Regions from separate parts of the Mesorhizobium sp. P2_F5 genome, predicted to be linked through region 1. Evidence: predicted binding sites of a transcription regulator. Region 1 holds the regulator's gene; each other region holds the start of a gene.
The links. Region 1 encodes PhoB, which activates phosphate uptake and scavenging genes when phosphate is short. Its sites were predicted from a motif close to TGTCATNNANCTGTCAT; they were not measured.

Region 1 (4,210 bases):
GACGTCGGTCAGCTGCTTGCCGGGATTGGACTGCGCGTCAGCGGAAATATACTTGTCGCCGGCCGCCTCGATCGCTGCCTTCATCGCCGCTTCGTCGGTCTTCCAGCGCTCTTCCTGGAAGTTCGACCACGACACGCCGATGACCTTGTCCTTCGCCTGCGCGACCGACACCAGCGTCAGCGACATGGCGACACCCGCCAGCATGGCGGCTGCAAATCTGTTCATGATAATCCTCCCTGCGCCGCGCGCGGCGCGACAAAACTGGCCCGAGGGCCGGCACACAGAGGCTCTATTTTTTCGAGCCTCGAAAAAATACTGGTCCAACGGCGAGACGCTGTCAACATCGATTCTGATGGATTCTGATGGCGTCGTCGATTTTTTTCGAGACCCGCAATAAACAATGACAGCGTGACCGGCTTCTGCCAATATTTGCGTGGCGTCCCTGACCGCCTCCACTATCATGAGGCGCGGGGGACCGGGAGGAAACAAAAAAGATGTCGGTTGGTATCCGCCACGACGATCTGCGCCGTCGCAACCGTGCGATGGTGATTTCGGCCGTGCGCCGGGCCGGCCAGCCGTCGCGGACCGAGATTGCGGCAACCACCGGCCTTAGCCATTCGACCATATCGGCGATCTCTTCTGACCTGATTCAAGAAGGCATCCTGGCCGAGAGCAAGCCCGGCGAGACCGGTGCGCTGAAACGCGGACGGCCACAGGTCGGCCTTGGCCTCAATCCGGAAGCAGCCGCGGTGATGACCGTGGTGCTGTCGCTGAATTTCCTTTCCGTCACCGTCATCGACTATGCCGGCCATGTGGTCGCCGAGGAGCAGCGCCGGCTGGACACGCTGACCATGCCGCGCGACGAACTGATCGGCGAATGCACGGCAATCGTGCGGCGGCGGCTCGAGGATCCCGACCTCGATGTCCAAAGCATCGCCCGCATTGCCATGGGCATCCAGGGCATCACCGATTCGCAGGCGCGCGCCATGCTGTGGTCGCCGATCACGCCGCTGACCGACATCGCGTTCGCCGACATACTGGAAGCGGAGTTCGGCATTCCGGCCACCATGGAGAACGACTGCAACATGATGGCGGTGGCGCTGCAATGGCGCCAGCCTGAGCGCTACCGCGACGATTTCATTGCCATCCTGCTCTCGCACGGCATCGGCATGGGGTTGGTGCTGAAAGGCGAACTGTTCACCGGCACCCATTCCTCAGGCGGCGAGTTCGGCCACATGATCCACCGTCCCGGCGGCGCGCTCTGTCGCTGCGGGCGGCGTGGCTGCGTCGAGGCCTATGCCGGCAACTACGCCATCTGGCGCAATGCCATGGGGATGAGCGAGGACGCCGAACCGGTCGATGTCGGCGACGCCGACATGCGGGGGCTTGCCACACGCGCTCGCGAAACCGAAGGTCCCGAGCGGGAAGCCTACCGCAAGGCCGGGGAAGCGCTCGGCTTCGGCCTTGGCAGCCTGTTCGCCCTAATCGATCCCGCCCCCGTCGCCATGGTCGGTGTCAGCGCCGCCGCCTTCGATCTGATCGAACCGGCATTGCGCAATGCGATTGCCCAGACCGCCGGCGGCCAGCACTCGAAGTCGATTTCCTTCGACACCGAACCCAACGAACTGCCGCTGATCCGCGAAGGCTGCGCCATGCGCGCGCTCGGCTTCGTCGACCAGGAGATTTTCGCGCCGGGGATTCAGGCGAAATCTAGCAAACATGTCGCCTGAGAGGCCGGCAACGGCGCGGCGCGCCGCGCGTCAATCTTCGCGGATGGCGTAGCCTGCACCGCGGATGGTGCGGATCACGTCAGGCATGCGGCCATTGTTGACCGCCTTGCGCAAGCGCCCGACATGCACGTCGACCGTGCGCTCGTCGATATAGATCGTCTCGCCCCAGACATTGTCGAGCAGTTGGCTGCGCGAGAAGACCCGACCTGGATGGCGCATCATGAATTCGAGCAGGCGGAACTCGGTCGGCCCGAGCCGGATCTCGCTCTTCTTGCGGTAGACCCGGTGCGATTCACGGTCGAGCACGATGTCGCCGACCTTGAGCACGCTGGAGAGCACTTCCGGCTTGGCGCGGCGCAGCAGCGCTTTCACGCGCGCCATGAACTCCGGCGTCGAGAACGGCTTGACCAGATAGTCGTCGGCACCGGTGGACAAGCCACGCACGCGGTCGCTTTCTTCGCCGCGCGCGGTCAGCATGATGATCGGCAGCCGTTCGGTCTCGGGCCGCATTCTGAGCCGCCGGCACAGCTCGATGCCGGACACCGCCGGCACCATCCAGTCGAGCACCAGCAGATCGGGGACGTTTTCCTGCAGCCGGATTTCGGCCTCGTCGCCGCGCGTCACCACCTCGACCTGGTAGCCTTCGGATTCGAGGTTGTAGCGGAGCAGCACGCCCAGTGGCTCCTCATCCTCCACGACCATGATGCGTGGCGCAATCATCAGCAGTTCACCCTTGTCAGGCCGAAGTGGCCATCGCCGTCTCGTCCTGCTTCGGACGATTGGCGGGCAATTGCTGGCCGGTCAGCACATAGTACGCATTTTCAGCGATGTTGGTGACATGATCGCCGATGCGCTCCAGATTCTTGGCGCAGAACAGGAGATGCGTGCAGGCGGTGATGTTGCGCGGGTCCTCCATCATGTAGGTCAAGAGTTCGCGAAACACCGACGTGTACTTGACGTCGATGCGCTCGTCCTCATTCCTGAGTTTCGCCAGGGCTGCGGCATCCGCGGCGGCATATTCCTCGACAACGCCTTGCACCTGGATCAGCACCAGCTGCGCCATGGCGTCGATGGAATGCGACAGGTCGCGCGGCGTAACGCTGAGGCCGACAGTGCCGACGCGCTTGGCGATGTTCTTGGCGAGATCGCCGATGCGTTCGAGGTCGCCGGCCATGCGGATCGAGCCGACCACAGCGCGCAGGTCGTTGGCCATTGGCTGGCGCTTGGCGATCAGCGTGATGGCGCGGTCATCCAGCTCACGCTGGCGCGCGTCCATGATGGCGTCGTCGGAAACGACACGCTGCGCCAGCGCATTGTCGGAATTGAGCAACGCCCTGGTCGAGGCGTTGACCATCGAGCCGGCCAGATCGCCCATGTCGCGGATCAGCTTGCTGATCTGCCCCAGCTCTTCATCGAAGGAGGCGACGGTATGTTCACCCATGATCTTGGTCCTCGTGCCTGAAAATTCAACCGCCGGACGGCTCAGCCGAAGCGGCCGGTAATATAGTCCTGGGTGCGCTTGTCGTCGGGGTTGGTGAACATCTTGTCGGTGGCGCCCTCCTCGACCAGATAGCCGAGATGGAACATCGCCGTGCGCTGCGACACGCGCGCCGCCTGCTGCATCGAGTGGGTGACGATGACGATGGTGTAGTTCTGGCGCAGCTCGTCGATCAGCTCCTCGACGCGGGCGGTGGCGATCGGATCGAGCGCCGAGCAGGGCTCGTCCATCAGGATCACTTCCGGCGACACGGCGATGGCGCGCGCGATGCACAGGCGCTGCTGCTGGCCGCCGGACAGACCGGTGCCGGGCTCCTGCAGGCGGTCCTTGACCTCGTTCCAGATCGCCGCCTTCTTCAGGCTGGATTCGACGATCTGGTCCATGTCGGACTTGCGCTTGGCCAGCCCGTGGATGCGCGGGCCGTAGGCGACATTTTCGTAGATCGACTTCGGGAACGGATTGGGCTTCTGGAACACCATGCCGACGCGGGCGCGGAGTTCGACGACGTCGATGTTCTTGTCGTAGATGTCGTCCTCGTCCAGCGTGATCTTGCCGGTCACCCGCGCCGAATCGATGGTGTCGTTCATGCGGTTGAGACAGCGCAGGAAGGTCGACTTGCCGCAACCGGACGGGCCGATCAGCGCCGTCACCTGGTTCTGGCGGACGTCGAGATTGACGTCAAACAGCGCCTGCTTCTCGCCGTAGAAGACGCCGACCTTGTCGCCGCGCATCTTGATGACTTCGTTCGACTTGGCGTTCATCTTGTCGCCCACTGCGTTTTCAAGGGACTGTTCGGTCATGATGTTCATACCAAATTGCCTTTTTTCTACCAGCGCCGCTCGAACCGGCGTCGAAGCACGATCGCGGTGATGTTCATGGCCATGAGGAAGACGAGCAGGATGATGATGGCGCCGGACATGCGCTCGACAAAAGCGCGTTCGGCCTCGTTTGCCCACATGTAGATCTGCACCGGCAGCGCGGT
Region 2 (4,210 bases), on a different contig from region 1:
GTGGCCAATTTCGCCCGCGACATGCTTTCGGTCTCGGACAATCTGCGCCGCGCGATCGACGCCATCCCCGCCGAGGCCAAGGCCGGTGGAGACGCCGGCTTCAAGGCGCTGATCGAGGGTGTCGACCTGACCGAGCGCGCCATGCTGTCCGCGCTCGAGCGGCACGGGGTGAAGAAGCTGACGCCGGAAGGCGAGAAGTTCGACCCGAATTTCCATCAGGCAATGTTCGAAGTGCCCAATCCCGACGTGCCCGCCAACACCGTGGTCCAGGTCGTGCAGCCGGGCTATTCGATCGGCGAGCGCGTACTGCGGCCCGCCATGGTCGGCGTCGCCAAGGGCGGCCCCAAGATCACGGCAGGCGAGGCGCCGGTCGAGCCGGGTCCGGTGAACGAGCAGGCTGAGAAGGATGCGTGAGGCAAGGCAATAGGCAGTAGGGGCCGTATCAATCGCACGGCTTCGTGTTATTCATACTTCCCCTAATTCCTAATCCCTATTGCCTCATGCCCTCAAACGCCATCGACCTCCTCGACTATGCCGGCGTCGCCGTCTTTGCCGCGACAGGGGCGCTTGCGGCTTCGCGCAAGCAGCTCGACATTATCGGCTTCCTGTTTCTGGCCAGCGTCACCGGCATCGGCGGCGGCACGCTTCGCGACGTCATCCTCAACCTGCCCGTCTTCTGGGTCGCCAACTCCGGCTATGTGCTGATCTGCGCAGTGGTTGCTGTGCTGGTCTTCTTCATCGCCCACCGCGTCGAATCCCGCTGGAAATGGCTGCTCTGGCTCGACGCCATCGGATTGGCGGCCTTTTCGGTGATGGGCGCGGCCAAGGGGCTGGCCATCACCGGCTCGCCGGTCGTCTCCGTCATTATGGGCGTGCTGACCGCCACATTCGGCGGCATCCTGCGCGATCTGCTGGCCGGCGAGCCGTCGGTGCTGTTGAGGCCCGAAATCTACGTCAGCGCGGCGCTCGCGGGCGCCGGCCTTTATACGCTTGGCGATCTTGCCGGTCTGCCGCCGCTCGCCTCTGATATCGCCGGTTTTGTCGCGGCTTTCCTGGTGCGCGGCGGCGCGCTCAAATTCGGCTGGACGTTTCCGTCCTACAAGAGCCGCCCGGGGCGGCGGCCGGAGGATATCCCGTGAAGAAGCGAATAGCGAATAGGGAGTAGCGAATAGGGTTGAACTGGACAAGGCCCGCGCAACTTTCTATTCGCTATTCGCTATTCGCTATTCGCTATTCGCTATCACGCCGCAAAACGCTGTGCTTCCCCGCCATAATAGTTGACGTAGCGGGCGCCGATTTCCTTGACCGGCATCACCACGAACACATCGACGGTGGAGAATTCGCGGTCGATGACGCAGCCGTCGCCGATGCGGGCGCCGACGCGCAGATAGCCCTTGACCAGCGGCGGCATCGCCGCGATCGCCGCCTTGGCGTTGACCGCCTCGATCGGCATCAGGTCCATCGAGCAATAGCGTCCGGAGACCGCCCGCACATCCCAGGCCGAGTTGGTGCGGCAGTGATGGGCAAGATAGGTGAGCGCCTCGGCATGCGCAGCCGGCACCGTGCCGTGGAACGAGGCGCAGCCGGTCATCACGCCGATTTCATAGTGTTTGATATAGGCCCAGATGCCTTGCCACAGCGCTTCGATGGTGCGCTTGGAGCGGTATTCCTTAAGAACGCAGGAGCGGCCGAGCTCAAGGAAGCGCTGGCCGGGATGGCGAGCGATGAGCTTGGTCAGCTCGAATTCGCCTTCGGAATAGAAGCCGCCTGCGGTCGCCGCGATTTCTTGCCGCAGCAGGCGATAAGTGCCGACGATGCGGCGGTGCTCGGGACCGGAGATCGAGGTGTCCAGTACCAGCAGATGGTCGCAAAGGGGGTCGAAACGGTCGGCGTCGCGCCGGTCCTGCGCTTGGAACAGATCCTTCCTGGCGCCAAGCTCGTCATAAAATACCCGGTAGCGCACTTCCTGCGCGGCAGCGATCTCGGCCTCGTTGCGGGCAAGCCGCACTTCGAGATTGCCGATCCGGCCCAGCGGTGCGCCTGTTGCAACAGCATCAGCGTTACGCGCGGCGAGCAAAGCGCCGCCCGCGTTGGGCCGAGTGTCACATTCCGGCATAACTGTATGCACGAGTGATTCTCCTTCGAGCCATCCCTCTTGGCACGGGGATACGGTGTAGGTGCAACAGGATTGTGACAGTACCGTGATACGGCGCTGCGGGCAATACTTCGTCGGCTGGCGAAAACCCTCAACCGGCTACCTTACGTGATGGGGAGGGGCCGCCAGAACGGCCTCAGGCGGCCACCTGACCCTCGACAGCATGGACCAGCGCGTCGGGGTCGAGCGGCTTGGTGACGAAGCCGCTGGCGCCATGGGCGAGCACTGTGTGGCGGGTCTTTTCCTGGCTGTCGGCCGACAGAACCATGATCGGAACCGGCGGCACGGCCATTTCTTCCTCGTGCCGGCGGATGGCGGCAATCGCATCCAGCCCGTCCATCACCGGCATGTGCAAATCCATCAGCACCACGTCGAAGCGGTGTTTCATTCCGGCTTCGGTGACCGCCTCGACGGCCGCCTTGCCGTTGCCGACGACTTTTACGCGATGCCCGGCCTTTAGTAGCGTCGCGCGGGCCAGCATGGCGTTGATATCGTTGTCTTCGGCGATCAACACCGACAGGCCATGCTGGCGTCCGCCAGCGGCCCGAAGCGATGACGCACCGCTTTTTTCCGGCTTCATGGGCAGGGGCAAAACTGGAGAATGGCTGGTCAACAGCACCCGCATCAGCGTTTCGCCGCGCACCGGCCTTGCCAGGAAGGTGGCGTAGCCGCTGGCGCGGAATTCGCCAAGCATGCCACGGTCGGTCGGCGCGATCAGCGTGATCGCCTCGCAATCGGCAAAGCCGCTCTGGCGCAGGCGTTTGAGCAGCCTGCCGTCGCTGTCTTCCATGGCGGCGTCGATTAACAGCGCGTCGCAATGTTCGGCGAAAGGCGCTGCCTGAGGAGCAGTTGTGGCGAGGTCGATAACGCCGCCATGGGCGCGGATGGTGCGGGCTATGGCATTGGCCTCTACCGCGTTCTTCGACACGATCACGGCGCGCCGGCCGGCGAGGATATTCTGCCGGTTCTGCGGCGCTTCGGTGGCCCCTGTGGCCGGGAGCTCGAAGACGAATTCAGATCCCTCACCAAGCCGGCTCGACACCGAAATGGAGCCGCCCATGGCCGTCGCCAGGCGCCTCGATATGGCAAGGCCGAGGCCGGCGCCACCGTGGGTGCGGGTCGAGGTGCCGTCGGACTGTTCGAATTCCTCGAAGATGCGTTCCATGTCCTCTTCGCGCAGGCCAGGGCCGGTGTCGGCGACGGTGAAGCAGATGCGGTCGCTGGTCTCGGTGCGCACCCGTGCAACCGAGACCAGCACGCCATGATCATCTGCGGCACGTCGGGTTCGACATGACAGCCGAGGCCGATGTTCTTGGCGAAGGCTTTCGCCGCCATCAGTTCGATGATGTTGTCGGCAACCTCGCGCAAAGATGTCGGCTGCGGCTCCGGGTCGAAGCGGCCGGCCTCGATCTTGGAATAATCGAGCAAATCCTCGATCAGCGCCAAAAGGGCGCTGGCCGAGGTCGAGACGGCGGCGACATAGGTGCGCTGCTCCGGCGAGAGATTGGTGTCGGCCAGAAGCTTGGCCATACCCATGATGCCGTTCATCGGCGTGCGGATCTCATGGCTGACGGTGGCGAGGAAGCGCGACTTGGCCTGGCTGGCGTATTCGGCGCGCTCGCGCGCGGTAATCAGCGAAGATTCGGCGCGCTTGCGGGCGGTGATGTCGCGGGCAATCGCCCGGTGCGAAACGGCGCCGCTATCCTTGTCGCGCACCGACAGTTCGATCCACGAAAACCAGCGCGGACCGTTCGGCGTGCGGATGGAGACGTCGGTGGAACTCAGGCATTCGTGATCGGAAAAGGCGGCGTCGGGAACGACACCGACATCGATGCCGAGGTCAGCCAGCGTCCTGCCGGCAAGATCGCGCTGATCGGTTTCGACGAGGCCGGCGAAAACCTTGTTGGCATAGACGATGTGGCCGTCGCGGTCGCGGTGGACGACGAGATCGCCGAGCGCATCGATCAGCCCGCGAAAACGCTCCTCGCTCTCCTGCATCTCCCACATGCGGTCGGCCAACGTCTCGATCTCGGCGCGGCTGCGGGCGGCGGTTTC
Region 3 (4,210 bases), on a different contig from region 1:
CGACGTCGCGGATGTAACGCGCATGCTCTATCTCGAGCCCGACATGGCGGGCTTCGCCGAATCCAAGCCGCTGACCGGCGAAGTCGGCAAGGTCTTCTCCTATTCGAGCGGCACGGCGGTGATGCTGTCGCGGCTGTGGCAGGACGCCATCGGCGACAAAGCCAAGGCGCTGGCGTGGCCGCGCACCGCGTTGTTCGCGCCGCTCGGTATGCAGAGCGCGGTGCTCGAAACCGACGAAGAGGGTACCTTCGTCGGCTCATCCTATCTCTACGCCACCGGCCATGACTGGGCGCGCTTCGGGCAGTTCCTGCTGCAAGGCGGGGTGTGGAACGGCAACCAGATCCTGCCGGCCGGTTTCGTCGACTGGATGCGCGAGCCGGCGCCCGCCTCGAAAGTCTATGGCAAGGGGCAGCTGTGGATCGAGGCTCCCGGAGACGAAGGAAACCCCGGCGCCGGCGTCGCCGCCGGCCTGCCCAAGGATACCTACTGGATGGAGGGCCATGACGGCCAGACGGTCGCCATCATCCCGTCGGAGCAGTTGGTGGTGGTGCGGCTGGGGCTGACCCCGGCCAAACTCGGCTATCGGCCGCAGGTGATGCTTGGAGCGCTGGTGAAGGCGCTGCATTAGCTCCTTTACCCTCCCCTTGATGGGGAGGGTCGGCGCGCAGCGCCGGGGTGGGGTGCCTAGCGCTTCACCCCCACCCGCGCCTTCGGCGCGACCTCCCCCATCGAGGGGGAGGTGAGGTTGCGCGGCCCTATCACCGCCAGCCAGGCGTAGCCACGATAAAGCGTGCGGAAACGGAAGGTTGCGCCGGTTCGCCGAGATTCCGATTCCAGGACTTCGCGCAACGATTCACGCGGCGCGACATGGAATTTTTTGAGCCAGCCGCGCAGCAATGTCCGGAACCAGTTAGGCAAGCCTTCCTGCTGGCCGAAATCGACGACGTGCAGCGAGCCGCCGGGTGCGAGTGCCGCGAGAGCTGCTGAAACCGTCTTTTCCCAACCGGGGATCATCGACAGCGAGTAGGACACGAAGATGCGGTCGAAGCGCTCGACGCCGAACAGGGTTTTGGCATCGAAATCGGTGGCGTCGCCGCGCGCCAGCACGACGCGGCCGGAGAGGCCCTCGCGGGCGACGGCAGCGCTGGCCGTCTCCAGCATCTCGGCCGAAATGTCGAGGCCGTAGAAGCGGGCATCCGGGTAGCGGCGGGCGGCAAGCGCAATGTTGCGTCCGGTGCCGCAGCCGAGTTCGAGCACTGTGCCGTTCGCCGGCACATCCAGCCCCGCTATCATCTGGTCGCGGCCGAGCAGGTAGTACTTGCGGGTCAGGTCGTAGATGTGGCGCTGCCAGCGATAGACGCCGTCCATCAGTTCGGCATGGTCGGCCGGCAGTTCGCTCGTGCTCATGCCGCGCGCTTCAGATAGAGGTGGAAGCCGCCATAGATTGCCGAGCGGTCGCGGGCCGAATAGTCTCGCGAAGCTTCGTCCTCGTAGGTCCACTGGTCGAGCAGCGAGGTTGAGACGCGGCCTGGCAGCAGGCTGGGTTCGGCGGCGGTGCGGAAGATGACGCGGGCGCCGACCGAGGCGGTGCGGGTGATCTCAGACCACAGCGCGTTGAGTTGGTCATCCGTCATCCAGTCCTGTGCGTCGAGCAGGATGAAGCGGTCGACCGTCCCGGCATCCTTGCCGGCCAGGAATTCGATCAGATTGGCATGGTGGATGCCAACGCGACCGACATTGTTGCGGATCGCCTTGTAATTGCGTTCTTCGAGATAGGCGGGAAGGGCGGCCTCACCCGGATTGGGATAGCGGCGAGCAAAAGCCTGCCAGGCGAAGTAATTGTTCTTCAAAGGAAAATCGCAAGCGAGCTTTTCCAGCCGGGCCTTCAGCACGCTGGCCATTGAGCCGTCGCCCGAGGTGATCAGCGAATCGTACTGCGCCGGCGGAATGCCGAGACCGAACAGCGAGGCCTTGCGAGATGTCGCCCAGCGCAACAGCTTCTTGTCGAAGACCGGCGCCAGCTCTTCGTTGAAGAAGCGGCGCTGGTCGCCGATGCTCTTCGACGCCATGATGCCGGCGGGGTCGACACCGAAGAATTTGGCGGTGCGATGGCCCATGGCGATAAACAGGCCGAGCAGGCCGGTCTGGTAGAAATTGCGGTCGAAGACGGTGATGCGACGGCGGCCGCGCCAGTTGCGGCGCTCCCAGTAGTGGCGGCTGACCGGATCGAGATGCGGCGCGATGAAGCGGTCATAGGCTTCCGAATTGTGGCTGGTGTCGGCGGCGCCAAAGAAACGGAACAGGTCGCCCTGCGAAGGTAGGTGGCGCACCGCCTCCAGCTTCATCCGGTTCAAGGCGATGTGGGCGGCGTTGAGATCGACCGCGTCGATGCGTTCAGGCGAACGGGTCAGGTAAGCGAGGATGTTGCAGCCGCCGGAGGCGATGGTGACGACGCGGTGGCCCTGCCCAAGCTGCATGGCCTCCATGTCGACTTCGGGGTCTTCCCAGATCTGCGGATAGACGAGGCCGGAAAACAGGAGCGCAAACAGCCGCTCGGAAAGGCCGGCCTTGGACAGCGGGCGGTTCTGGTAGACGGCTTTTCCAACTTCCTTGCCACGGCGAAAGACCAGATCTGCCGAAACGTCCGTCATGGCTAATGATTCCCCATTTGCTTTGGCGCAAGCGGGTAGCGCAGCGTCATGACAGGCCAGTGACAGGCTGTTGACGCTTCAGGTTGTTGTTTTGATGCAAGTCGTTTTCCCAAAACGAATGAACAATTTTTGGGCGACGTGCTTTAATCTTGACCAAATCCGCCCGGCGTCGGTGTCGTCAGGATGACGGCGTCACCGGCGTCGAGCACGGTCTGGTCGCAAGCCTTCAGCATCTCGACGCTGCCGTCGTTGCGGCGGATCTTGGTCGAACCGACCTCGCCATCACCGCCGCCATCCAGGCCTTGTGGCGGACGGTTGCGATGCGAGGATAGGATCGCACATTCCATCTTTTCGAGGAAACGGATGGTGCGTTTGGTGCCGTCGCCGGCGCTCCATTTGCCTTTGCCGCCGGATCCCAGGCGGATGTGAAAATCCTCGAGCAAAACGGGAAAGCGCAGTTCCAGCACTTCCGGATCGGTGAGGCGCGAATTGGTCATGTGGGTGTGGACGCCGGAGGTGCCGGCAAAGCCACGGCCGGAATTCATCTGCCCGGCCGGCGAGCCCGAGCAGATCGTCTCGTAATACTGGTATTGCTTGTTGCCGAAGGTCAGGTTGTTCATCGTGCCTTGCGCATTGGCCATCGCGCCCATGGCACCGAACAGCGCGTTGGTGACATGCTGCGAGGTCTCGACATTGCCGGCGACGACGGCGGCGGGGTAGGCGGGCTTCAGCATCGAGCCGTCGGGGATGATGATGTTGATGGGCCGCAGGCAGCCGGCATTCATCGGGATCATGTCCTCGACCATGACGCGGAAGGCATAGAGCACAGCCGCGCGGGCGACGGGTTCGGGCGCATTGAAATTGTTCTTCATCACCGGCGACGTGCCGGTAAAGTCGACGGTCGCCTCGCGCTTTTGTCGGTCGACGGTGATCTTCACCTTGATGACCTGGCCAGTGTCGGTCGGGTATTCATATTCGGACGTGTCGGGCAGCCGCTCCAGCACGCGGCGCACGCTTTCGGCGGCGTTGTCCTGGACATGGCCCATATAGGCTTCGACGACATCGAGGCCGAAATGGGCGACCATCTTGCGCAGTTCCGCCACGCCCTTTTCATTGGCGGCGATCTGCGCCTTGAGGTCGGCGATGTTCTGGTGCGGGTTGCGGGCGGGGTAGGGGTGGTCGGTGAGCAGCGTTTGCAGTTCCGCCTCGCGGAATTTTCCGCGATCGACGACGCGGAAATTGTCGAACAGCACGCCTTCCTCGTCGACCGTTGTGGCAAGCGGGGTCATCGAGCCAGGGGCCGTACCACCAATATCGGCATGATGGCCGCGCGAGGCGACGTAGAACAGGATCTTGGGTGATTGGCCAATCTCCCCCCTTGTGGGGGAGATGCCCGGCAGGGCAGAGGGGGGCGCGACAGAACGAGAGGCTGGCGGGACAGCGCCCCCCTCTGTCGGCTTCGCCGACATCTCCCCCACAAGGGGGGAGATTGGGCGCGCTTCCTCGAACACCGGCGTCACCACGGTGATGTCAGGCAGATGCGTGCCGCCATTGTAGGG
Region 4 (4,210 bases), on a different contig from region 1:
GCTAAAACTTGAAAGCCAAACTGGGCATGTCCCCCATTGCGTGGTGGAACGACGATCTTGCCGAACTCAGCGACGACGTCTCGCTGGAGGAATGCCTGCGCCAGTCGCGCTCGGCCGGCTTCACCGGCATGGAGATGGGCCGCCGCTTTCCCAACGACCCCAATGTCATGCTGCCGATCCTGAAGAGGGCCGACGTGACGCTGTGCGGCGGCTGGTTTTCCGGCACGCTGGTCGATGAGGACATGGGCAAGAACAAGGATCGCATCCAGCCGATGATCGACCTGTTCAAGGCGGTCGACGCGCCTTGCATCGTCTATGGCGAGGTCGGCCGCTCGATCCAGGGCGACCGCTCCAAGCCGCTCGCCACCAAGCCGAAGCTCACCGGTGACGAGATGAAGGCCTATGGTAGGCGGCTGACCGAATTCGGCGAATGGTGCGCCGAACAAGGCATGCCGCTGTCCTATCACCACCACATGGCGGCAGTGGTCGAGACCGAGCCGGAGCTCGATGCCTTCATGCGCCATTCCGGCGACGGCATTCCGCTGCTGCTCGATGCCGGGCATCTCGCCTTTGCCAGCGGCGATGTGCTGCGCGCCATCGACAACCACCACAAGCGCATCAGCCATGTCCATGTGAAGGATGTGCGCATGAGCGTCATCGACGGGCTTGACCGCACGAAGCAGTCCTTCCTCGATGCCGTTGCGCTCGGCGCCTTCACCGTACCGGGCAATGGCTCGCTGGATTTCAGCGCCATCGTGCAGCGCTTCGCCGACCATGGCTACGAAGGCTGGTTCGTCGTCGAGGCCGAGCAGGACCCGAAGAAGAACCCGCCGCTCAAGATGGCGCAGGTCGGCCACAAGGAACTGATGCGGGTGATGACGGCTGCGGGCTACACGGTGGAAACGCAGGGCTTTCCCAATGCCTGAGGCGATCCGATGAAGGATTACGAGCACCCGTTCTTCCGCCCGCTGTGGCGGCGCGTCGCCGTCGTCGCCGTCTGCGTGATCTGGGCCGGAATAGAATTTGCCTCCGGCACACCGTTCTGGGGCGTCATCGCGCTCGGCTTTGCCGCCTACGCCGTCTGGCAGTTTTTTTACCTCTACAAGCCGGTGGACGAGAAGGCGGCAACGCCCGATGAACCGAAGGCTGGCGCCGAACCGAAGGAATGACCGCAATGTCGAAACTGCTCGTCAAAGCCGACAAGGGCCATGGCCGTGTCGCTCATGTCACGCCGCAAAGCGCAGGCTGGACCTATGTCGGCTTCGACCTGCACCGGCTGAAGCCGGGCGAAAACGCTTCGGGAAAGACGGACGACCGCGAGGTCTGCCTGGTGTTCGTCACCGGCAAGGGCAAAGCGGAAGCCGGCGGCCAGGAACTCGGCCTGCTCGGCGAGCGCATGTCGCCCTTCGAGGGCAAGCCCTGGTCGGTCTATATCCCCGAGGGGTCGGACTGGTCGGTGACTGCGCACACCGATCTCGAACTCGCCGTCTGTTCGGCGCCGGGCCTGGGCGGCGGCTTGCCGGTTCGCGTCATCGCGCCCAACGATCTCGGTCAGGAAATTCGTGGCAAAGGCACCAACACACGCTACGTCACCAACATATTGCCCGAAGGCAAGCCGGCGGACTCGCTGCTGGTGGTCGAGGTCATTACGCCCGGCGGCCACACATCGAGCTACCCGCCGCACAAGCACGACCAGGACAATCTGCCGGCCGAATCCTATCTTGAGGAAACCTACTATCACCGCCTCAACCCGCCGCAGGGCTTTGCCTTCCAGCGCGTTTACACCGACGCCGACAAAAGCGGACATCGCGATCTCGACGAGGCGATCGCGATCGAGGATGGCGATGTCGTGCTGGTGCCCAAGGGCTACCACCCCTGCGCCGCCTGCCATGGCTACGATCTCTATTATCTCAATGTCATGGCCGGGCCGAAGCGGACGTGGAAATTCCACAATGCGCCCGAGCACGAATGGCTGATGAAGGCCTGAACAGCGCAAGCTATTGGTCCAGCTGGAAAAAATCGTCGGCTAAGGACTTGTCTGGTCGATTTGCCATCGAAAACCCTTCAAAGCTTCGTCAATCCGTCATGGAAATCACCTATGGCAGCGGGCTAGTGCATGTCGCCCAAAAGTGCGCAGCGGTTTTGGGATGACGACATGCAGCAAATTGAAGACTTAAAGCGCGTCGCACCCATCGCTTCAGGCGCCGCGCGCTTTAAGGAGGATTTCTTATGCGCTACGCCATCTATTTCACCCCGAGGCAGGACGAGCCACTGGCGCGCCTCGCCGCCAACTGGCTGGGACGCAACCCCTTCGGCGCCGCCACAAGGCCGGTCGAAGCGGTGGCGGACCTGTCAGCGGCGGAAGTCGCCTTCCATACCGCATCGGCCCGGCGCTACGGTTTTCATGCGACGCTGAAGGCGCCCTTCCGGCTGGCCGCCAACGAGACTGAAGCCTCATTGCGCGCGGCTTTGGACGCCTTTGCCGAGGCAACCCCGACCGTTACCATCCCGCGCCTTGTCGTCAGCCAGATCGATGGTTTCTTCGCTTTGGTGCCGGAAGGCCCGCTGCCGTCGCTCAACCGTTTCGCCGATGACGTCGTGCTGGGCTTCGACCGTTTTCGCGCGCCGCTCACCGAAGCGGAAATCGAACGCCGCAGCCCGGATTCGCTGAAGCCGGCCGAGTTCCGCAATCTCTGCCAGTGGGGCTACCCCTATGTCTTCGAGACCTTTCGCTTCCACATGACCCTGTCCGGCCGGGCCGGGCCACAGGAAAGCCAACGTCTGCGCGCAGCAATCGACAGCCTGTTCGCCGAGGTGCTGCAGCAGCCGGTGCTGGTGGATGCGCTGACGCTGTTTGTCGAAACCGAACCGGGTGCCCCGTTCATGGTGCTCTCGCACCATGCGCTCGGCCGCCGCGCTGCCCGAAAAACCGCCTGACCACTTCGCCTGAAACCCAAGGACTGCCTGAAATGACCGCCGAGACCGTTTTGACCAATGCCCGCATCGTGCTTGCCGACGAAATCGTCGAAGGGTCGCTGCTGCTGCGCGACGGCCTTATCGCCGGCATCGACGCCGGCACCGGGCGAACCGGAGAGGATATGGGCGGCGACTACATCATCCCCGGCCTGGTCGAGCTGCACACCGACCATCTCGAAGGCCATTACGCGCCGCGGCCGAAAGTGCGCTGGAACCCGATCGCCGCCGTGCTCGCGCATGACGCGCAGGTCGCCACCGCCGGTATCACCACCGTGCTCGATGCCTTGCGCGTCGGCATGGACGAGGACGCCGACCTCACCTCCGACGACATCCGCAAGCTCGCCGACGCCATCGAGGACAGTGTCCAGCAGGATCGCCTGCGGGCCGATCACTTCCTGCATCTGCGCTGCGAGGTCTCGGCGCCGGATTGCCTCGCCGCCTTCGCCAATTTCGACGGCGACGAACGGGTCAGGCTGGCCTCGCTGATGGACCATGCGCCGGGACAGCGCCAGTTCGTCAACCTCGAGACCTACGCCTATTACTACCAGCGCAAGCTGAAGCTGACCGACCGCGACTTCAAGCTGTTCTGCGAAAAGCGAATGAGCGAGTCGGCGCGGAATTCGGGACCCAACCGGGTGGCGATCTCTGCCGCCTGCCAGGAGCGCGGCATCGTGCTGGCAAGCCATGACGACGCCACATCAGGCCATGTCGACGAGGCGATTGAGCAAGGCGTGCGGGTCGCCGAATTCCCGACAACGCTGGAAGCCGCCAAAGCCTCCAAGGATGCCGGGCTCGGCGTGCTCATGGGCGCTCCCAATGTCATTCGCGGCGCCTCGCACTCGGGCAACGTCTCGGCCCGCACGTTGGCCAGCGATGGTCTGCTCGATATCTTGTCGTCCGACTACATTCCGTTCAGCCTCATCCAGTCGGCCTTCTTCCTCGGCGACGTCGTCGAAGGCATTTCCCTGCCGCAGGCCGTCGCAATGGTGTCGAAGAACCCTGCCGAGGCCATCGGCCTCAGCGACCGCGGCGTCATCGAACCGGGCCGCCGTGCCGATCTGGTGCGTGTGCGCGTCGACGATCATGTGCCGGTCGTGCGCACCGTCTGGCGCCAGGGACGCCGGGTCGCCTGATGGTCTCGGCGTCGATCGAACGCGAACTCACCGCCGAGGCTTTTCCGGTCCGCAACGGCGTCTTCGTCGCCGTCGTCGGCCCGAGCGGCGCCGGCAAGGAT

Region 2: the regulator PhoB is predicted to act here: its motif matches at 2,180-2,196, upstream of olsB (l-ornithine N(alpha)-acyltransferase).
Region 3: the regulator PhoB is predicted to act here: its motif matches at 2,700-2,716, upstream of AC1DYO_RS07505 (BtaA family protein).
Region 4: the regulator PhoB is predicted to act here: its motif matches at 2,071-2,087, upstream of AC1DYO_RS01940 (DUF1045 domain-containing protein).

The regions. Positions count from the first base shown of each region.
Region 1 covers NZ_JBFUEY010000006.1:17,151-21,360, reverse strand. Annotated here, with positions in the region: gene xylF (D-xylose ABC transporter substrate-binding protein) at 1-225, opposite strand, end outside; gene AC1DYO_RS10720 (ROK family protein) at 495-1,730, shown strand; gene phoB (phosphate regulon transcriptional regulator PhoB) at 1,761-2,450, opposite strand; gene phoU (phosphate signaling complex protein PhoU) at 2,467-3,171, opposite strand; gene pstB (phosphate ABC transporter ATP-binding protein PstB) at 3,213-4,037, opposite strand; gene pstA (phosphate ABC transporter permease PstA) at 4,055-4,210, opposite strand, start outside.
Region 2 covers NZ_JBFUEY010000019.1:142,662-146,871, forward strand. Annotated here, with positions in the region: gene grpE (nucleotide exchange factor GrpE) at 1-414, shown strand, start outside; gene AC1DYO_RS23485 (trimeric intracellular cation channel family protein) at 501-1,139, shown strand; gene olsB (l-ornithine N(alpha)-acyltransferase) at 1,241-2,116, opposite strand; partial or broken gene AC1DYO_RS23495 (response regulator) at 2,292-4,210, opposite strand, start outside.
Region 3 covers NZ_JBFUEY010000004.1:190,042-194,251, reverse strand. Annotated here, with positions in the region: gene AC1DYO_RS07515 (serine hydrolase domain-containing protein) at 1-628, shown strand, start outside; gene AC1DYO_RS07510 (class I SAM-dependent methyltransferase) at 685-1,407, opposite strand; gene AC1DYO_RS07505 (BtaA family protein) at 1,404-2,651, opposite strand; gene AC1DYO_RS07500 (hydantoinase B/oxoprolinase family protein) at 2,795-4,210, opposite strand, start outside.
Region 4 covers NZ_JBFUEY010000001.1:416,334-420,543, reverse strand. Annotated here, with positions in the region: gene iolE (myo-inosose-2 dehydratase) at 9-926, shown strand; gene AC1DYO_RS01950 (DUF3329 domain-containing protein) at 936-1,169, shown strand; gene iolB (5-deoxy-glucuronate isomerase) at 1,175-1,987, shown strand; gene AC1DYO_RS01940 (DUF1045 domain-containing protein) at 2,230-2,937, shown strand; gene AC1DYO_RS01935 (alpha-D-ribose 1-methylphosphonate 5-triphosphate diphosphatase) at 2,970-4,109, shown strand; gene phnN (phosphonate metabolism protein/1,5-bisphosphokinase (PRPP-forming) PhnN) at 4,106-4,210, shown strand, end outside.